Regions from separate parts of the Bacillus sp. XB1 genome, predicted to be linked through region 1. Evidence: a T-box and tRNA genes for the amino acid it is inferred to sense, from the RefSeq annotation. Region 1 holds a T-box; the other holds one or more tRNA genes.
The links. The T-box of region 1 lies ahead of ileS2 (isoleucine--tRNA ligase). A T-box ahead of a tRNA ligase gene usually reads a tRNA of that ligase, here a tRNA-Ile.
Positions count from the first base shown of each region.

Region 1 (9,426 bases):
GGAGCAAACAGACATGAAAAAGCAGCAAGATCCACCAGAACAACAAGACGTTACGTTTCCGAAAGCGCAACCGAAGCAAAATGTTGTGAGTATTGAAACAGCAAAACAATCTTCAAAAGTTGTTTTATTAGAACCACGCACATATTCGGAAGCACAAGGGATTGCGGACCACTTAAAAGGTAGACGAGCTGTTGTAATTAATTTGCAGAGAATGTCTACTGATCAAGCGGTACGTATCGTTGACTTTTTAAGTGGTACTGTATACGCTATAGGCGGGGACATTCAAAAAATAGGGCCGAAAACATTTATGTGTACACCTGAAAATGTAGATATTGTTGGTGCGATTTCAGAGTTATTCGGTGAAGAAGAAGAAACAAATATAAAGAGGTGGTAATACGCCATGACAACAGTTTTTATAGTGTTAAGTTATGCTATCGAGATTTACTCGTGGGCACTTATTATTTACATTCTCCTATCATGGTTTCCTGGTGCAAAGGAATCATCTTTTGGAGAGTTCCTGGCACGTATTTGTGAACCGTATTTAGAACCATTCCGCCGCTTTATTCCGCCGCTTGGAATGATTGATATTTCTCCAATCGTTGCGATCTTTGCGTTGAAACTTGCTAAAACTGGTTTGTTCAGTTTATTAAGCTATTTCTTATAGTAAGAAGGTAAATACATGAGCATCTACGAACATTTTAGGCCTGATGAGGAGGTCTTTGTGGATAAAGTGCTAGAGTGGAAGCGAGCGGCGGAGTACCATCAAGTGAAGTTAACGGATTTTCTCGATCCTAGGCAACAACAAATTGTTTCTATGGTAATAGGACAAGGTGATGTTGCTGTGCAATTTGGTGGTGCAACGCCTAATGCAGAGCGTAAAAGAGCACTTATTTATCCAGACTATCTAGAATTAAATGAAGAAGAATTTCAAGTAGAAGTATTAGAAATTGACTATCCTTCCAAGTTTTATACGCTAGAACATAGGCAAATATTAGGTACATTTATGTCTCTTGGTTTAACAAGAGAAAAATGTGGTGATATTTTGCTGCAAGAAAATCGTGCCCAAATTGTAGTTGCGAAAGAAATTGTATCGTATATTGAGATGAACTTACAATCAATAGGGAAAGTAAAAGTCTCTTTAGCGTCAGTGCAAGGAGAACAAATTCTACAGATACATGAAACGTGGGGAGAGAAATCTGGAACGGTTTCTTCACTTCGTTTAGATGTTATGTTAGCTGAAATGTTACATTTATCTAGACAGAAAGTACAACCTTTCATAAAAAATGGTTTAGTAAAAGTCAATTGGAAAACAGTGGAGCAAACTTCTTATGAATGTTATCCAGGAGATGTTTTTTCTGTTAGAGGATATGGCCGAAGTAAATTATTTTCTGTAGAAGGTAGAACAAAACGCGACAAATGGAGAATTTTGTATGGTATACTAAAATGATTGGTTTTTTAGAAGGAAATCCTCCTATTTTGTCGAAGAAAAGATATAATTGAAAGAGGAAATTTAGATAACTACTTGGAGGTGGCGTTGTGCCGTTAACACCATTAGATATTCATAACAAAGAATTTGGTCGCGGATTCCGTGGCTATGATGAAGATCAAGTAAATGAGTTTCTTGATCAAATTATCAAAGATTATGAATTGGTCATTCGTGAGAAAAAAGCTTTAGAAGAAAAAGTTGCGCAGTTAGAAGGGAAGTTAGATCATTTCTCTAATATTGAAGATACGTTAAACAAATCTATCGTTGTTGCACAAGAAGCAGCGGAAGAAGTAAAACGTAATGCGCAAAAAGAAGCGAAATTAATTGTGCGTGAAGCTGAAAAGAATGCTGATCGTATTATTAACGAAGCATTAGTAAAATCAAGAAAAGTTGCTTTTGATATTGAAGAGCTAAAGAAACAAGCGAAAGTATTCCGAACTCGTTTCCGTATGTTATTAGAAACACAGCTTGAGATGTTAAACAACGATGATTGGGATAAACTAATTGAATTAGAAGACGAAGTAGATGAACTGTTGAAAAAAGAAGAAACAGTGTAAGCTTGACGTTTTTCTCATTATTACATATAATTTTAAACAACATATTTATTAAGAAAAACGAAGATAGGGATAAGTACCTTTTCAAACCTTATATAGCGAACTGAGGATGGTGTAAGCTCAGGATAAGGAGATAGTGGGAATATCACCCTGGAGTTCCGCGCTGAACAAATAGAGTAAGCGTAGGCGTGTATTCGCGTTAAGAATATAAAGAGGATTCTATACATATGTATATAATCTACTAGGGTGGTACCGCGGGAGACTTTCTCGTCCCTTTTGGGGATGAGAAGGTCTCTTTTTTATTCCGTTTTTTAAGTATTTCTTTTATACATGTAAGGAGGAATTGAGCATGGAGTACAAAAATACATTACTGATGCCAAAAACAGAGTTCCCAATGCGTGGGAATTTACCAAAACGTGAGCCTGCAATGCAAGAAAAATGGGCTGAAATGAATATTTACGAAAAAGTACAAGAACATACAAAAGGTCGTCCTTTATTTGTATTGCATGATGGACCTCCATATGCGAATGGTGACATTCATATGGGACATGCATTAAATAAAGTATTAAAAGACTTTATTGTTCGTTATAAATCAATGACTGGTTTTAGTGCGCCATATGTTCCGGGATGGGATACGCACGGTTTACCAATTGAACAAGCTTTAACAAATAAAGGTGTAAAACGTAAAGAAATGACAGTTGCTGAGTTCCGTAAGTTATGTGCAGAGTATGCATATGAACAAGTAGAACGTCAACGTGAACAATTTAAGCGTCTAGGTGTACGTGCAGATTGGGATAATCCATATATTACTTTAGAGCCAGCTTATGAAGCACAACAAATTAAAGTGTTTGGTGACATGGCGAAAAAAGGTTATATCTATAAAGGTCAAAAACCAGTTTACTGGTCTCCAACGAGTGAATCTGCTTTAGCGGAAGCTGAAATTGAATATCAAGATAAAAAATCAGCATCTATTTACGTAGCATTCCCTGTAAAAGATGGAAAGAACGTATTAGAAGGTGATGAAAAGTACATCATTTGGACAACAACACCTTGGACATTACCTGCAAACTTAGGTATTTCTGTTCATCCAGAGCTTGAATATAGCATTGTAAAAGTAAATGATGAGAAATATATCATTGCTTCTGAGCTGTTTGAGACAGTTGCAAAAACGTTAGAGTGGGAAAATGCTGAAGTTGTGAAAACAGTAAAAGGTAGCGAACTTGAGTATACAGTTGCAAAACATCCATTCTACGATCGTGATTCATTAGTTATGCTAGGAGATCACGTAACAACAGATGCAGGTACAGGTTGTGTTCATACAGCACCAGGACACGGGGAAGATGACTTCGTTGTTGGTAAAAAGTATGGATTAGAAGTACTTTGCCCAGTCGATGATAAAGGTGTATTAACAAATGAGGCACCTGGATTTGAAGGCTTATTCTATGATAAAGCTAACAAACCAATTACAGAAAAATTAGAAGAAGTAGGCGCGTTACTGAAACTAACATTCATTACACATTCATACCCACATGATTGGAGAACGAAAAAACCAATTATTTTCCGTGCGACAGCACAGTGGTTTGCATCTATTGAAGCATTCCGTAAAGAGTTAATAGAAGCTGTAGCAGAAACAAAATGGGTACCAGCATGGGGAGAAACTCGTCTTCATAATATGGTTCGTGACCGTGGTGACTGGTGTATTTCTCGTCAGCGTGCATGGGGTGTGCCAATTCCGGTATTCTATGCTGAGAATGGTGATCCAATTATTACGGATGAAACAATTAACCATGTAGCAGATTTATTCCGTGAACACGGTTCTAACGTATGGTTCGAGCGTGAAGCAAAAGATCTATTACCAGAAGGATTTACACATCCAGGTAGCCCAAATGGTGAATTCCGTAAAGAAACAGACATCATGGATGTATGGTTCGATTCAGGTTCTTCTCACCAAGCGGTATTAGAAGAGCGCGAAGATTTACAGCGTCCAGCTGATTTATATTTAGAAGGATCTGACCAGTATCGTGGTTGGTTTAACTCTTCATTATCAACAGCAGTTGCTGTAACAGGTAAAGCTCCATATAAAGGCGTACTAAGCCACGGTTTCGTACTAGATGGTGAAGGACGTAAAATGAGTAAGTCGATTGGAAACATCGTCGTACCGAAGAAAATCATGGATCAATTAGGCGGAGACATTTTACGCTTATGGGTATCTTCTGTTGACTATCAATCTGACGTACGTATTTCAGATGATATTTTAAAACAAGTAGCAGAAGTGTATCGTAAAATCCGTAACACATTCCGTTTCTTATTAGGAAACTTAGACGACTTTAAGCCAAGTGAAAATGCAGTAGCTGTAGCTGAACTTCGTGAAGTAGATCGTTACATGTTAGTAAAATTAAATGACTTAATTACAAAAGTTAAAGAAGCATATGAGACATACGATTTCGCTGCTGTGTATCATGCAATTCATAACTTCTGTACAATTGATTTAAGTTCATTCTACTTAGACTTTGCAAAAGACATCTTATACATTGAAGGTGCAAACCACGAAGATCGTCGTGCAATTCAAACTGTATTATATGATGTTCTTGTTGCGTTAACGAAACTTGTAACACCAATCTTACCGCACACAGCTGATGAAGTATGGCCATATATTCCAGGCGTAACAGAAGAAAGTGTACAATTAACTGATATGCCAGAAGCTGTACAATTAGATGACGCGGAAGCGTTAAAAACAAAATGGGATGCATTTATGACATTACGTGATGACGTGTTAAAAGCACTAGAAGTAGCTCGTAATGAAAAAGTAATCGGTAAGTCATTAAATGCAAGCATTACGCTATATCCAACTGCAGAAATGAAAGCTATGTTAGAGTCTATTAGCGAAGACTTAAAGCAATTATTCATCGTTTCTGAGTATAAACTTGGTGGTATGATGGATGAAGCGCCAGCAGATGCACCGAAGTATGAACATACAGCGGTTGTTGTTGTTCAAGCAACTGGTGAAACATGTGAACGTTGTTGGGTAGTTTCAGAAACAATTGGTAAAGATGCTGAACATGAAACATTATGTGAGCGTTGTGCAACAGTTGTTAAAGAAAACTATGTAAAATAATAAAAAACTGACTGCTATTGATGCGGTCAGTTTTTTTGTTGATGGTATATCAAGATCACTTTCAGACTCTTTCCTGTGAAGGAAAAATGTGTGTGAGGTAAGCAAATAAATTTCGGACACACTAACTGTACATTACAGCTAGGAGGAATGTACACGTGAATGAAATTTACATGGAAATAAAAGAAGAATTGCAATTGATGAGAAAAGAGTTGCAAGAGAGACTAGCTAAAGAAGTAATGCACAAATATGATGTCGAGTTCAGCCAAGAGCTTGGATATGAAATTAAGGAAGAGATAAAGAAAAAATTGCTATTACATGATATAAAAGAGGATTTAAAGGATGTAGAACGCGCATTATTTAAAATGGAAATAGACATGTATGGTATTTGTGAAGAGACGGGGAGATTAATTTCGACAAAGCAAATGAAGACAATGCCGACTGCCCGTACGATTCATGAATTCTTCTACGAAAAGGTAAATGTATGAATACGCACAACGATATTATATTACCTTTTTTTAATTTATTTTATTCTTCTATAAAGGTTCATTGTGAAAAGGTAGCAGCTATGCTAAAATTTTGAGGTACACTGTCTTTGTGGGGGAAATGAAAATGATATATTATGTAATAGCGTTATTCGTCATTGCTATCGATCAAATATCGAAGTGGTTAATTGTAAAGAACATGGAATTGGGTACGAGTATTCCGATTATCGACAATGTATTATACATAACATCACATCGAAATAGAGGCGCTGCTTGGGGTATTTTAGAAAATAAAATGTGGTTCTTCTACATTATTACAGTTGTTTTTGTAGTGTTTATTGTATTTTATATGAAAAAGTATGCGAAAACAGACAAGCTTCTAGGTATTTCGTTAAGCCTAATTTTGGGCGGGGCAATTGGTAACTTTATTGATCGTGTATTTAGACAAGAAGTAGTGGATTTCATTCACGTGTATATTTTCTCGTACAACTATCCAGTATTCAATATAGCTGATTCAGCATTATGTATTGGTGTTGTATTAATTATTATTCAAACATTATTAGAAGGCAAGAAAGCGAAGGAGTAATTGAATGAGTGAAGTAGTACAAGTAACAGTTGCAGCAGAGCAAAAAAACGAGCGAATTGATAAATTCGTTGCAGGGATAAATAACGAATGGTCACGTACGCAAGTGCAGCAATGGATTAAAGATGACGTTGTGACAGTAAACGGAAAAGCGGTAAAAGGGAATTATAAAGTAAAAGAAGAAGATGAAATTACAGTAACAATTCCTGAACCAGAAGAGTTAGATATTCAACCAGAGGATTTAAATTTAGAAATTTATTATGAAGATGCAGATGTGCTTGTTGTAAATAAGCCACGTGGTATGGTTGTACATCCAGCACCAGGGCATACAAGTGGTACACTTGTAAACGGCCTTATGCACCATTGTACAGACTTATCAGGCATTAACGGTGTAATGCGTCCAGGTATCGTGCATCGTATCGATAAAGATACATCTGGACTATTAATGGTTGCTAAAAATGATATGGCACATGAATCGCTTGTAAATCAGCTTGTAGCAAAAACAGTAACGAGACGTTACAAAGCGATTGTACACGGTGTGATTCCGCATGATAAGGGAACGATTGATGCTCCGATTGCTCGTGATAAGAAAGAGCGTCAAAGTATGACAGTTGAGGAAAATGGTAAGAACGCTGTTACGCACTTCCAAGTGTTAGAACGCTTTAAAGACTTTACGCTTGTAGAATGTCGCTTAGAAACGGGACGTACGCACCAAATTCGTGTTCATATGAAATATATTGGCTATCCACTTGCAGGAGATCCGAAGTATGGTCCGAAGAAAACGTTAGATATGAATGGACAAGCACTTCATGCGGGTATTTTAGGCTTTGATCATCCTCGTACTGGTGAATATATTCAGTTTGAGGCACCGATTCCAGAAGTGTTTGAAGACGTATTAAATATTTTACGAAAATAGTATTGACAAATCATAAGAAAACTGAGATACTGACAACAGTTAAATAATGATCCTTTAACACAGCCCCGTGAGGTTGAGAAGGTAACGGTTTGAAATACTTAGGGTATGTTGTACCCTTTTTTCAAAAGTCCTCTCGCACACGCTGAGAGGACTTTTTTTATACCATTACTCTCACGCAAGAAAAAAGCTTGGAGGTGTAGAGCATGCAAGAGAAAGCTGTCGTTTTAGATGACCAAATGATTCGCCGCGCTTTAACACGAATTAGTCATGAAATCGTGGAACGAAATAAAGGTGTCGATAATTGTGTTCTTGTCGGAATTAAAACTCGTGGAATTTTTATTGCACAACGTTTGGCAGAACGAATTGGTCAAATTGAAGGAAAAGAAATGGAAGTTGGAGAGTTAGACATTACGTTATATCGTGATGATTTAACACTACAATCGAAAAATAAAGAACCACTTGTAAAAGGTTCTGATATCCCTGTAGATATTACGAAGAAGAAAGTTATCCTTGTGGATGACGTATTATATACAGGAAGAACAGTTCGAGCAGCAATGGATGCTCTTATGGATTTAGGTAGACCATCTCAAATCCAATTGGCGGTTCTTGTTGATAGAGGTCATCGCGAATTACCAATTCGCGCTGATTATGTAGGGAAGAACATTCCAACATCAAGTGAAGAGCGTATCGAAGTTGATTTGCAAGAGACAGATCAACAAGATCGAGTAAGCATATACGATAAGTAAAGCCCTTTTAAATGTAGTCCTGTGAGGCTGCCAAAGGGTCTTGGCTTTCATATGTCAAATTTGGCATACGAAAGTGTAGGACTCTTTGTGCACAGGCACAAAGAGTTTTTTTATTGCAAAGATTTAAACTGAAGGAGGATGTAACAATGGAACAAAAGCCAGTGTTAGACGTTAATGAAGTACCGAAACCGGGAAAATGGTTATTTTTAAGTATACAACATTTGTTCGCGATGTTTGGATCAACAGTGCTTGTTCCGTTTTTAACAGGATTGAATCCATCAGTAGCATTAATATCAAGTGGATTAGGAACGTTAGCGTTCCTTCTTATAACGAAAGGTCAAGTACCTGCCTATCTAGGATCATCATTCGCCTTTATCGCACCGATTATAACAGCGAAAACGGCAGGTGGACCGGGAGCAGCAATGCTTGGTGGTTTGCTAGCAGGACTTGTGTACATCTTAATCTCACTAGGAATTAAGAAATCAGGATCAGAGTGGATTATGAAATTACTACCACCAATCGTAGTTGGTCCAGTAGTAATGGTAATCGGTCTAGCTTTAGCACATACAGCAGTTAATATGGCGATGAACGGTGCGGATGGCAAATATAGCTTTACACACTTTTCAGTAGCGTTAGTAACATTAGCAATTACAATTATATGCTCGATATTTGGAAGAGGATTTTTCAGTATCATACCAGTGTTACTTGGCATTATCGGCGGATATATCTTCGCTTACTTCCAAGGGCTAGTAGACTTAAAGCCGGTAGCTGAGGCAAAATGGTTTGTTGTACCAGATTTCACAGTACCATTTGTAACATATACACCAGAGTTTTCATGGAAGATTGTACTCTTGATGGTACCAGTTGCACTAGTAACAATATCAGAACATATCGGACATCAAATTGTTCTTGGAAATGTTATTAAAAGAGATTTAATTGAAAAACCAGGTTTACACCGTTCAATCTTCGGTGACGGAGTAGCAACATTAATTGCGTCACTAATCGGTGGGCCACCGAATACAACGTATGGTGAAAACATCGGCGTGCTAGCAATTACGAGAGCATACAGTGTATACTTATTCATCGGTTCAGCAGTATTCGCAATCATGTTCGGGTTTATCGGTAAGATTTCTGCACTGATTCATTCGATCCCAACACCAGTTATGGGTGGTGTATCAATCTTACTATTCGGTGTAATCGCATCAAGCGGATTACGCATGATGGTAGATGATAAAACAGATTTAAGTGACAAACGAAACTTAATGATTGCATCAGTAATATTAGTAATCGGTATTGGTGGAGCGGTACTTCACGTAGGAGAATCATTCCAAGTAGAAGGAATGGCACTAGCAGCAATTGTAGGTGTACTGTTAAATCTACTACTACCGGAAACGAAACAAATAAAACAATCTAAGCAGATTGCTTCATAATAATAACCTTTTAATTCAGTCCTGTGAGACCGGAAAGGGTGGCTTCTTTCTTGCACCCTAGTCTCACATGACTAGGGTATTTTTATGCAAAGGTTGTTATAAAAATTCAAAAGT
Region 1 covers NZ_JBNRIL010000002.1:911,951-921,376, forward strand. Annotated here, with positions in the region: gene ACK1U5_RS20135 (cell division protein SepF) at 1-394, shown strand, start outside; gene ACK1U5_RS20140 (YggT family protein) at 401-664, shown strand; gene ACK1U5_RS20145 (YlmH family RNA-binding protein) at 680-1,447, shown strand; gene divIVA (septum site-determining protein DivIVA) at 1,537-2,043, shown strand; T-box leader at 2,095-2,318, shown strand; gene ileS2 (isoleucine--tRNA ligase) at 2,390-5,155, shown strand; gene ACK1U5_RS20160 (molecular chaperone DnaK) at 5,311-5,640, shown strand; gene lspA (lipoprotein signal peptidase LspA) at 5,765-6,223, shown strand; gene ACK1U5_RS20170 (RluA family pseudouridine synthase) at 6,228-7,136, shown strand; gene pyrR (bifunctional pyrimidine operon transcriptional regulator/uracil phosphoribosyltransferase) at 7,340-7,882, shown strand; gene uraA (uracil permease) at 8,029-9,312, shown strand.

Region 2 (9,426 bases), 340 kb from region 1:
GTATGTAGGGGAAGATAAAAAAGATAAGAAGCCACCATACAAATTGGAAATCGAAATGCTGAAAAACGGCACTTTTGATGAAGGGCTTCTTGAAAAAATTAAAGCGCAATAAGGAGGGGGAAATCCCCTCCTTATTTTAGTAGTTGCTGAAATAATGTATTTACTTGTTGGGCAGTGGCAGGGGAAGTTACTTTTGCGATTTGTTTTAAGAGCTCTAGTCGCTCGTTGTTATCGTAGATATTAATATTTTTACCCTTCATAAGTAAAACGATTTGATCAGCTTGTGCGGCTGTAATGGGAACTTCATATTCTTTGCTATATTTTAATAACTCTTTTGTAGAAATATGATTTAATTTTTTATTAACAATTTGTTTAATGAGGTTCATCTTATTATCCTCCTTCACGCGTTCTTCTATCGAAATATATGAGCATATAGCTTGTACATATTCGTATGGAGTTTCTTTTTTCATGAGGAAAAGAAGCGTATGTTATAATATAAGGACAAAACTACAGAAAAAGAGTAAAGGGAGGACTTATGGAGCAAAAGCAACATCGAAAAGAAAGTGTTATTCATCTCATTTATCGTTTAGTTATGATTATTTTTGGAGCAGCATGCGCGGCGGTAGCAATTGAACTATTTTTAATGCCAAATAAAATTATTGATGGTGGAATTATTGGTATTTCTCTTATATTAGATTATCTTACTCCTAACATTTGGTGGTTAAGTTTTTCTACTTTAGTCGTTGTTCTCAATATCCCATTTATGTATTCCGGTTATAAGCAAATTGGAAAAACATTTATGTTATCTTCGACATTTGGTATTGTAGCGTTAGCTTTCATTGAGTCAACGTTACATGCGGTACCACCATTTACAACAGAACCTATTTTAGCGACAGTGTTTGGTGGTCTTATTTTAGGTCTTGGTGTAGGACTTGTAATTCGTCATGGTGGATCGCTAGATGGAACTGAAATTATGGGGATTTTATTAACGAAGAAATTACCGTTCTCTGTTGGTGAATTCGTAATGTTTGTGAACTTATTTATTTTTGCATGGGCAGCATTTGTGTTTGGTGTGGAACAAGCGATGTATTCTGTTATGACGTACTATATCGCATTTAAAACGATCGATACAGTAATTCAAGGGCTAGATGAAACGAAGGCGGTTTTAATTGTATCTGATCAATATGAGGAAGTATCAAACGCGATTTTGCATCGTCTTGGCCGTGGAACTACAAAGCTTGTAGCGAAAGGTGGTTACACGGATAAAGAAAAAGAAGTTATTTATGCAGTTGTAACGCGTCTAGAAGTGACGAAGTTAAAATCAATTGTGCATGAAATTGATGAAAATGCGTTTGTTACGATTATGAGCACGCAAGAGACAAATGGTGGTAAGTTTAAATCGGCTATTCACTAAAAAGTTTATAGGAATATTTTTCGAAAGCAGAGAATTTTTCTCTGCTTTTTGTTATAATAGTAAGGTTTCTTGAAAAAATAGATATATTTTAGGCAGATTGGTTTACAACTATAATAAGCTGTACTATAATTCAAATAGATATAAATCGGAATCATTCTGAATTAAAATAGGTGAGATGCTATGAATAATATATTAGAAATTGAAGGTTTAACATTCCGATACGAAGATCGGAATGTGTTAGAAAATATTAATTTGCAAGTTCCGAAGGGAGCTTTTTTAGGTTTAGTGGGACCGAATGGTTCAGGTAAATCAACTCTACTTAAGTGTTTATTAGGTGTTTTAAAGCCAAAAGAAGGAAGCATTCGCGTGTTTGGCGTTGATAGTAAGAAGTTTAAGGAATGGAACAAAGTTGGTTATGTATCCCAAAAGGCAAATAGTTTCAATTCTGGTTTTCCAGCAACTGTTTCTGAAGTTGTGTCAATGGGACTTGTTTCGAAAAAAGGGCTTTTTCGCTTTTTCACAAAAGAGGATAAGAAAAAGGTAGAAAAAGCAATTGCTGATGTAGGAATGAGTGAGTTTCAAGGTCGTAACATTGGAGAGCTTTCTGGTGGACAGCAACAGCGTGTATTTATTGCTCGTGCGCTCGTTAGTGATCCTGAATTGCTTATTTTGGACGAGCCTACTGTTGGAATCGATGTAAAAAATGTGGAAAGTTTTTACGAAATATTAGAGGATTTAAACAAAAGGCTCGGGATCACATTAATTCTTGTTACTCATGATATGGGAGCTGTTACTGAAAAAGTAACACATGTTGCATGCCTAAACCAACATCTACATTTCCATGGAAATGTAGAGAAGTTCCGAGAGTTAGAAGATGCAGAAATGTCCGTCTTATATGGACATCATGTTCATCGTTTAGAACACGAACATGAGCATCACGGGAGGATATAATGATACAAGATTTTTTACAATATGACTTTTTACGTAATTCTTTATACGCAGGTATTTTAATTGGACTTGTTGCACCGCTAATTGGTGTGTTTGTTGTTATTCGTCGTTTATCTCTTATTGCGGATGCATTAAGTCACGTGACGTTATCGGGTATTGCAGCAAGTTTATTACTTGAAAAAACCATTTTTACAGGTGGGTTTTTAAACCCCTTATATATGGGGATGATTTTCTCGATTGGTGGAGCGCTACTAATCGAAAAGTTACGAACTGTATATAAGCACTATCAAGAATTAGCAATTCCAATTATCCTTTCGGCAGGGATGGGGGTTGGAGTTATTTTCATTTCACTTGCAAATGGATTTAACACAGACTTATTTAGTTATTTATTTGGTAGTGTCAGTGCTGTAACAAGTACAGATTTAATTATTATTGGTATTGTAGCAATTGTTGTTGTTGCGACAATTATTTTATTATATAAAGAGCTGTTTCTATTATCATTTGATGAGGAATACGCAGTATCAACTGGTTTAAGAGCGAAATGGATTCACTTTATTTTCATTATATTAGTTGCTCTTGTCATTGCAGTATCAATGCGTGTAGTGGGGGTTCTTCTTGTATCATCATTAATGACGTTACCAGTTGCAGCAAGTATTCGTATTGCTAAAGGATTTAAACAAACAATTTTCTTTTCCATTTTATTCGGTGAAATTGCAGTAATTGGTGGAATGTTTGCTTCGTATCAACTTGATCTAGCGCCAGGTGGTACAATTGTTATGATAGCAGTTCTTATTTTAATCGGTGCGATTTTATGGAAGAAGAAAAAAACTGCATAAAGTAGGGATAGGTATGAATCTAACAGAAGCTTTACGCCTAATGAAAGAAAAAGGATACAAACATACTGGAAAAAGAGAAGAGATGCTCAGATTATTTGCAGCACATAATCGTTATTTAACTGCGAAAGACGTTTTAGAGCATATGAAGGACGATTATCCAGGGCTTAGTTTTGATACGATTTATCGTAACTTAACAGTTTTTGCTGAGATTGGTGTTTTAGAACAAACGGAATTAAATGGTGAAAAACATTTTCGTTTTACTTGTTCTATTATGGAACATCATCATCATTTTATTTGTTTGGATTGTGGGGGAACGAAAGAGATTACTTCCTGCCCAATGGATTTTATGAATAAAGATTTTACCGGTTATGAAGTAACGGGTCATAAGTTTGAAATATATGGTCGTTGTCCAAAATGTGCAAAGTAAAAGCTCGTCGGTTAAACTGACGAGCTTTTTTACGTAGAAAAGAAGGTTGCTCACAAATATTGTGGCAACCTTCTTTTTATTGTTCTTGTGTCTCTTTTTCTTTTTCTCGCTCAGCAGCCATTTCAGCAGCAATTACGTCGATCTCTTTTTTCAGTTCTTCTACCATTGTTTCTTCTGGTACTTTACGAACGACTTGCCCTTTACGGAATAATAATCCCTCTCCACGTGCACCGGCAATACCGATATCAGCTTCACGAGCTTCACCAGGACCATTTACAGCGCAACCAAGTACTGCAACTTTAATTGGTACTTGAAGTGTAGAGATGTATTCTTCCACTTCGTTAGCGATGCTAATTAAATCAATTTCAATACGACCACAAGTTGGACAAGAGATAAGTGTTGCTGCGTTAGACGCAAGACCGAATGATTTTAATAGTTCACGAGCAACTTTTACTTCTTCAACTGGATCAGCACTTAATGAAATACGTAGTGTATTTCCGATGCCTTTATTTAAGATTGCTCCAAGACCAGCAGCACTTTTTACAGTTCCGGCAAACAATGTTCCGGACTCTGTAATACCTAAATGTAATGGATAATCAAAAGCACGAGCAGCTTTCTCGTATGCTTCAATTGCTAAGTTAACATCAGAGGCTTTCATAGATACGATAATATCGTGGAAATCTAAGTCCTCTAAAATTTTAATATGATGTAGCGCACTCTCAACCATACCATCTGCAGTTGGGTACCCGTACTTTTCTAAAATGTGACGCTCTAATGAACCAGCGTTTACACCAATACGGATTGGAATACCGCGCTCTTTTGCTGCATTTACAACAGCTTCTACTTTATGGCGACGACCAATGTTACCTGGATTGATACGTACTTTATCAATGCCACCTTCAATTGCTTTTAAAGCAAGGCGATAATCAAAATGAATATCAGCAACAAGTGGAATGTTGATTTGTTTTTTTATATCAGCAATAGCATCTGCTGCGCGTTCATCTGGAACGGCAACGCGGACGACTTGACAGCCGGCTTCTTCTAAACGCTTAATTTCAGCAACTGTTGCTTCAACATCATGTGTTTTTGTTGTTGTCATACTTTGTATAATTAATTCATTATTACCGCCGATTGTTAAATTACCGACTTTAACTGGACGTGTTTTTGTACGATGAGTCATTTCATTCACGAATAGATCGCTCTCCTTATAAAAGAAGTTTCTTATTTAGTCCCTCATATCAATGATAGTATACGTGATATAGGGCTATAGAAACCGAAGTACTCGGTTTCACTTTTACTATTGTATCAGCGCCTTTATGTAATTGACAAGGATTAAGTGATAGCTTATTGATATAAGGGGAATTTATAAGACTTTCCAATTTGTATTTTTGTAGCAGATGTACTTTTATTTAATTGTTTAAAGTCGTCAATGACTTTTTCTATGGAAGGAATTTTTTTCTTGTTAATTTGTTCTGTAATAGAAAGAACTGTCTCACCAGTTTTTACTTCAATTGTTTTATAAGATACATCTGTTTCTTTTTCTGTTTTGTTCTCTTTATTTTGTTGACTGTCTGTGTTTTCTTTTTTAATCGTTTGAGCAGCAGTTGTTTTTTTATATGAACTTAACATCGGTAAAGTACCGATTTTTATATCGTAATAAAATATATAACCGAGAACAAGCACGAATAGGAATATACCTAATCTTTTCATATTCTTCACTCCTTTGCTAGGAATATATGCTTGTCCAAAAAAAAAATGCCTATTTAGGCATTTTTTTCGTTCTTATTTTTCTTTCGGTTTTGGAACTTCTTTAATCGTTAAGTACAGAACAATTAAAACAACTGCGATATAGATGAATGTTGATCCAGGTACGACAATTTTACATGCGTCCATAATCATAAAGAAGATTGTTGGAATTGTGTAGCTGTATGCAGTTAGTGTCCAAACTTGTTTATAGGATAGTTTACGTTGACCGCTCATAGCAGAACCGATGAACGCAAGTAAAGTCACGCCTACAAAAGTAATGAATAATTGGAATAGGTACACTAAGAATCCAATAACAAATAATAAAATCGGATAAATATTATCGAATAAAGAAATAAATTCTTGTAGATCTTTTTTCTCAAGAGATGCACCTAACAAATCGTTATAGGAATACGTTTGTATTTGACCATTTCCCATAGAGACTACTTTATCTTTTAAAACAAATAAACCTGTTTTATTTTGATATTTTTCTAGGTCTGTTGAATTTGGATCAAATATGAAAAGTGCATTTCCTTCTTCTTTTTCAATAGGTTGATCAATATCGGCTTTTAGTTCGCCATTTTCAATTTTAAAATCAGGTAAATCTTTATCGATGACTTGATTTACCATGCTTACACCATCTTGGATAAAACTACCGTACAAAAAAGTTCTTGGAATAGTAGTAATTAAGCAAAGTAGCATAATATACAAAATGGTTTTACCGATTTTTTGAAAACGGAATAGCGCCATATCTTTAGGCGAGTATATGCTTTTTACGAATTGGGTAAATATGGACATAGATTCACTTCCTTTATGTATGTATAAAATCATTGTAACGTAGTAATCTAGAGAATCTCAAGATATATTATATTTACATATAGTGGAGATAACTAAATTTCTTTTATTAACTTTCTTCTTTTAAATAAGAAAAATACAATTGACACTTTTCTTTTCTATATGGTAAATTTATCTTACATTTCTTAAAGAGCATATCCGATAGGAATTCCTTTATTTGATATGTTGTTACATACATAATTGTGGACCCTTAGCTCAGCTGGTTAGAGCAGACGGCTCATAACCGTCCGGTCGTAGGTTCGAGTCCTACAGGGTCCATATCCATTTCACATGTTTATTATGTTAGCAGGAAGCTTCCTTGTAGAAGGAAGCTTTTTTTACGGAATATATGAGCATTTTAATTGAAAAGAAGTGGGAATTTTGCTACTTTAATGATAGCAAGACAATGTGATTTATTTGTTTGCACCCTATGGCAATTAGGGTAGAATGAAGTTGTATGTCACTTAAGTGGCAATACATAAACTGGGAGGAATATAACAATGGCAAAACACGAATTACCAAATTTACCTTATGCGTATGATGCTTTAGAGCCTCACTTTGACAAAGAAACAATGAACATCCATCATACAAAACATCACAACACGTACATTACAAACTTAAACGCTGCTTTAGAAGGTCATGCAGAATTAGCTGACAAAAGCGTAGAAGAATTAGTTGCAAACTTAAACGAAGTACCAGAAGCAATCCGTACAGCAGTACGTAACAATGGTGGCGGACATGCTAACCATACATTCTTCTGGACAATCCTATCTCCAAACGGCGGAGGACAACCTGTAGGTGATCTTGCAACTGCAATTGAAGCAAAATTCGGTAGCTTCGATGCATTCAAAGAAGAATTCGCAAAAGCTGGCGCAACTCGCTTCGGTTCTGGTTGGGCTTGGTTAGTAGTAAACAATGGTGAGTTAGAAGTAACAAGCACTCCAAACCAAGATTCTCCTTTAACTGAAGGTAAAACGCCAGTTATCGGTTTAGATGTTTGGGAGCATGCTTACTACTTAAACTACCAAAACCGTCGTCCAGACTACATCGGTGCATTCTGGAACGTTGTAGATTGGAACGCTGCTGAAAAACGTTACCAAGAAGCAAAATAATTGTAACAAATATAGAAAAAGCTAGGGGAGAGCCCCTAGCTTTTTTCTATGCTTTCCTTTTACATAATTGGGCTTGTCTTTGGAAGACTAGAACATGAAGTAAAGGAGAGTTGTGTATGAAATGGAAACATATAATTGGTGACGTTGAAGTGAATCGGGATTTAGTGTTATTGCTCCTTATAGGAGGTTTATACACGCTCGCAATTTCTTTATCGAATACGTTTGTAAATATTTATTTATGGAAACAAACACAAAATTATGTGAATCTTGGCTTGTATAATTTAGCCAGCGTGGTATTACAGCCTCTCACATTTCTTGTAGGGGGGAAATTAGCGAAACGTATCGATCGCTCGATTTTATTACGAATAGGGGTAGGAACGCTCGCAATTTTTTTTATCGTTGTCTTAGTAGCAGGGAAAAGTGCTTCTCAGTATATTCTATTAATGGGGGCTCTTTTAGGAGTAGGATACGGTTTTTACTGGTTGGCTTTTAACTTATTGACATTTGAAATTACAGAACCAGAAACAAGAGATTTCTTTAATGGGTTTCTTGGACTTCTTACATCCTTCTCTGGGATGATTGGACCAATAGCAGCAGGATACACAATTTCACGTATGGAGAAATGGAGTGGCTATACTGTTATATTCTTTCTTTCATTAGTTCTATTTGCAATTGCTGTCGTCTTAAGCTTCTTTTTATCTAAAAGAGAATGTGAAGGGCGTTATGAAATCGTGCAAGTATTGAAAGAACGACGGATTGATAAAAATTGGGGAAAGATTACACGAGCTCATTTTTTCCAAGGATTGAGAGAAGGGACGTTTATTTTTGTCATTTCAGTATATGTTTATTTAGCAACTAATAGTGAGTTCGCATTAGGGAAATACAGTTTAGTGAACTCTGCTGTATCCTTTGTATGTTATTACTTAGTTGCTCGTATGTTAAAGAAGGAGTGGCGAAAAAAAGCAATTTTACTTGGGGGCATTATTTTATATGCTGTCGTCTTTTTAGTTATTTTCAATGTTACATACACGAAATTACTTATTTATGCGGCATGTATTGCGATTGCATATCCTATTTTACTTGTTCCGTACGGATCAATGACATATGACGTAATTGGTAGAGCGAAAAATGCGAGAGAATGGCGTGTGGAATATGTCGTTGTTCGGGAGTTATGGTTAAACGCCGGAAGAATCTGTTCCATTTTAAGTTTTTTATGTGCTGTACTATTCTTTCCACCTGAAAAAAGTTTACCTTACTTATTATGTATTTTAGGTGCTGGACATTTTCTTATTTATTTTGCAGTTAAAAATGTCAAATATGATGAGGGAAATGCGAGTAAAACAAGTGTTGTAACGCAAGAGAACGCGCAAAACCAAACTGAACCAGAAGGTTAACTTCTCGTTTGTTTTATGCTAGAATAGAAAAAGATGTAAGACAGCAGTGAGGACACCTGTATGAGGGTGTCCCTTTCACATTACATAGCTGTTGGTAGAGGGGGTTTGTATGAGCAAGAAGCAGAAGCAAAATAAGAAAAAGACCCACGTTCCTTTTCGATTAAACGTGTTGTTTTTCTGCGTGTTTTTAATGTTCTCCGCGGTTATTGTAAGGCTCGGATATGTACAAATTGTTCGCGGTGAAGAATATAAGAATGAAGTGGAGAAGAAAGAAAACTCAACGATAAGTAATCCTGTACCGCGTGGGAAAATATTTGACCGTTATGGGCGACCTGTAGTAGATAATGCAGCCATTCGTACTATTACATTTACAAAAATGAAGGGATCAACTGCAGAGGATCGCTTAGAAACAGCGAAAAAGCTAGCAGATTTGATTGAAGTACCGACAGATAAATTAACAGATCGCGATAAAAAAGATTATTGGCTTGCTATGCATAAAGAGGAAGCTAAAGAAAAAATTACGAATAAAGATCGTCAAGAGTTTAAAGATAAAAAAATTGATGATAAAGAATTAGACGAGCGTCAGCGAAGTCGTGTAACAGAAGAAGAGATTAATCAATTATCCGCAAAAGATCTAGAAATACTAGCGATTAAGAGTAAGATGGACGGCGGATATGCAATGACACCTCAAGTTATTAAAAAGGATGCTACAGAAAAG
Region 2 covers NZ_JBNRIL010000002.1:568,745-578,170, forward strand. Annotated here, with positions in the region: gene ACK1U5_RS18185 (deoxyribonuclease IV) at 1-112, shown strand, start outside; gene ACK1U5_RS18190 (DUF2624 domain-containing protein) at 132-386, opposite strand; gene ACK1U5_RS18195 (YitT family protein) at 536-1,414, shown strand; gene ACK1U5_RS18200 (metal ABC transporter ATP-binding protein) at 1,595-2,365, shown strand; gene ACK1U5_RS18205 (metal ABC transporter permease) at 2,365-3,198, shown strand; gene ACK1U5_RS18210 (Fur family transcriptional regulator) at 3,212-3,625, shown strand; gene ispG (flavodoxin-dependent (E)-4-hydroxy-3-methylbut-2-enyl-diphosphate synthase) at 3,702-4,805, opposite strand; gene yqfZ (protein YqfZ) at 4,970-5,335, opposite strand; gene yqgB (protein YqgB) at 5,408-6,166, opposite strand; tRNA gene ACK1U5_RS18230 (tRNA-Ile) at 6,408-6,481, shown strand; gene sodA (superoxide dismutase [Mn]) at 6,703-7,314, shown strand; gene ACK1U5_RS18240 (MFS transporter) at 7,431-8,708, shown strand; gene ACK1U5_RS18245 (peptidoglycan D,D-transpeptidase FtsI family protein) at 8,818-9,426, shown strand, end outside.
Region 2: it encodes a tRNA-Ile, which carries the amino acid that the T-box ahead of ileS2 (isoleucine--tRNA ligase) is inferred to sense. The anticodon was not compared.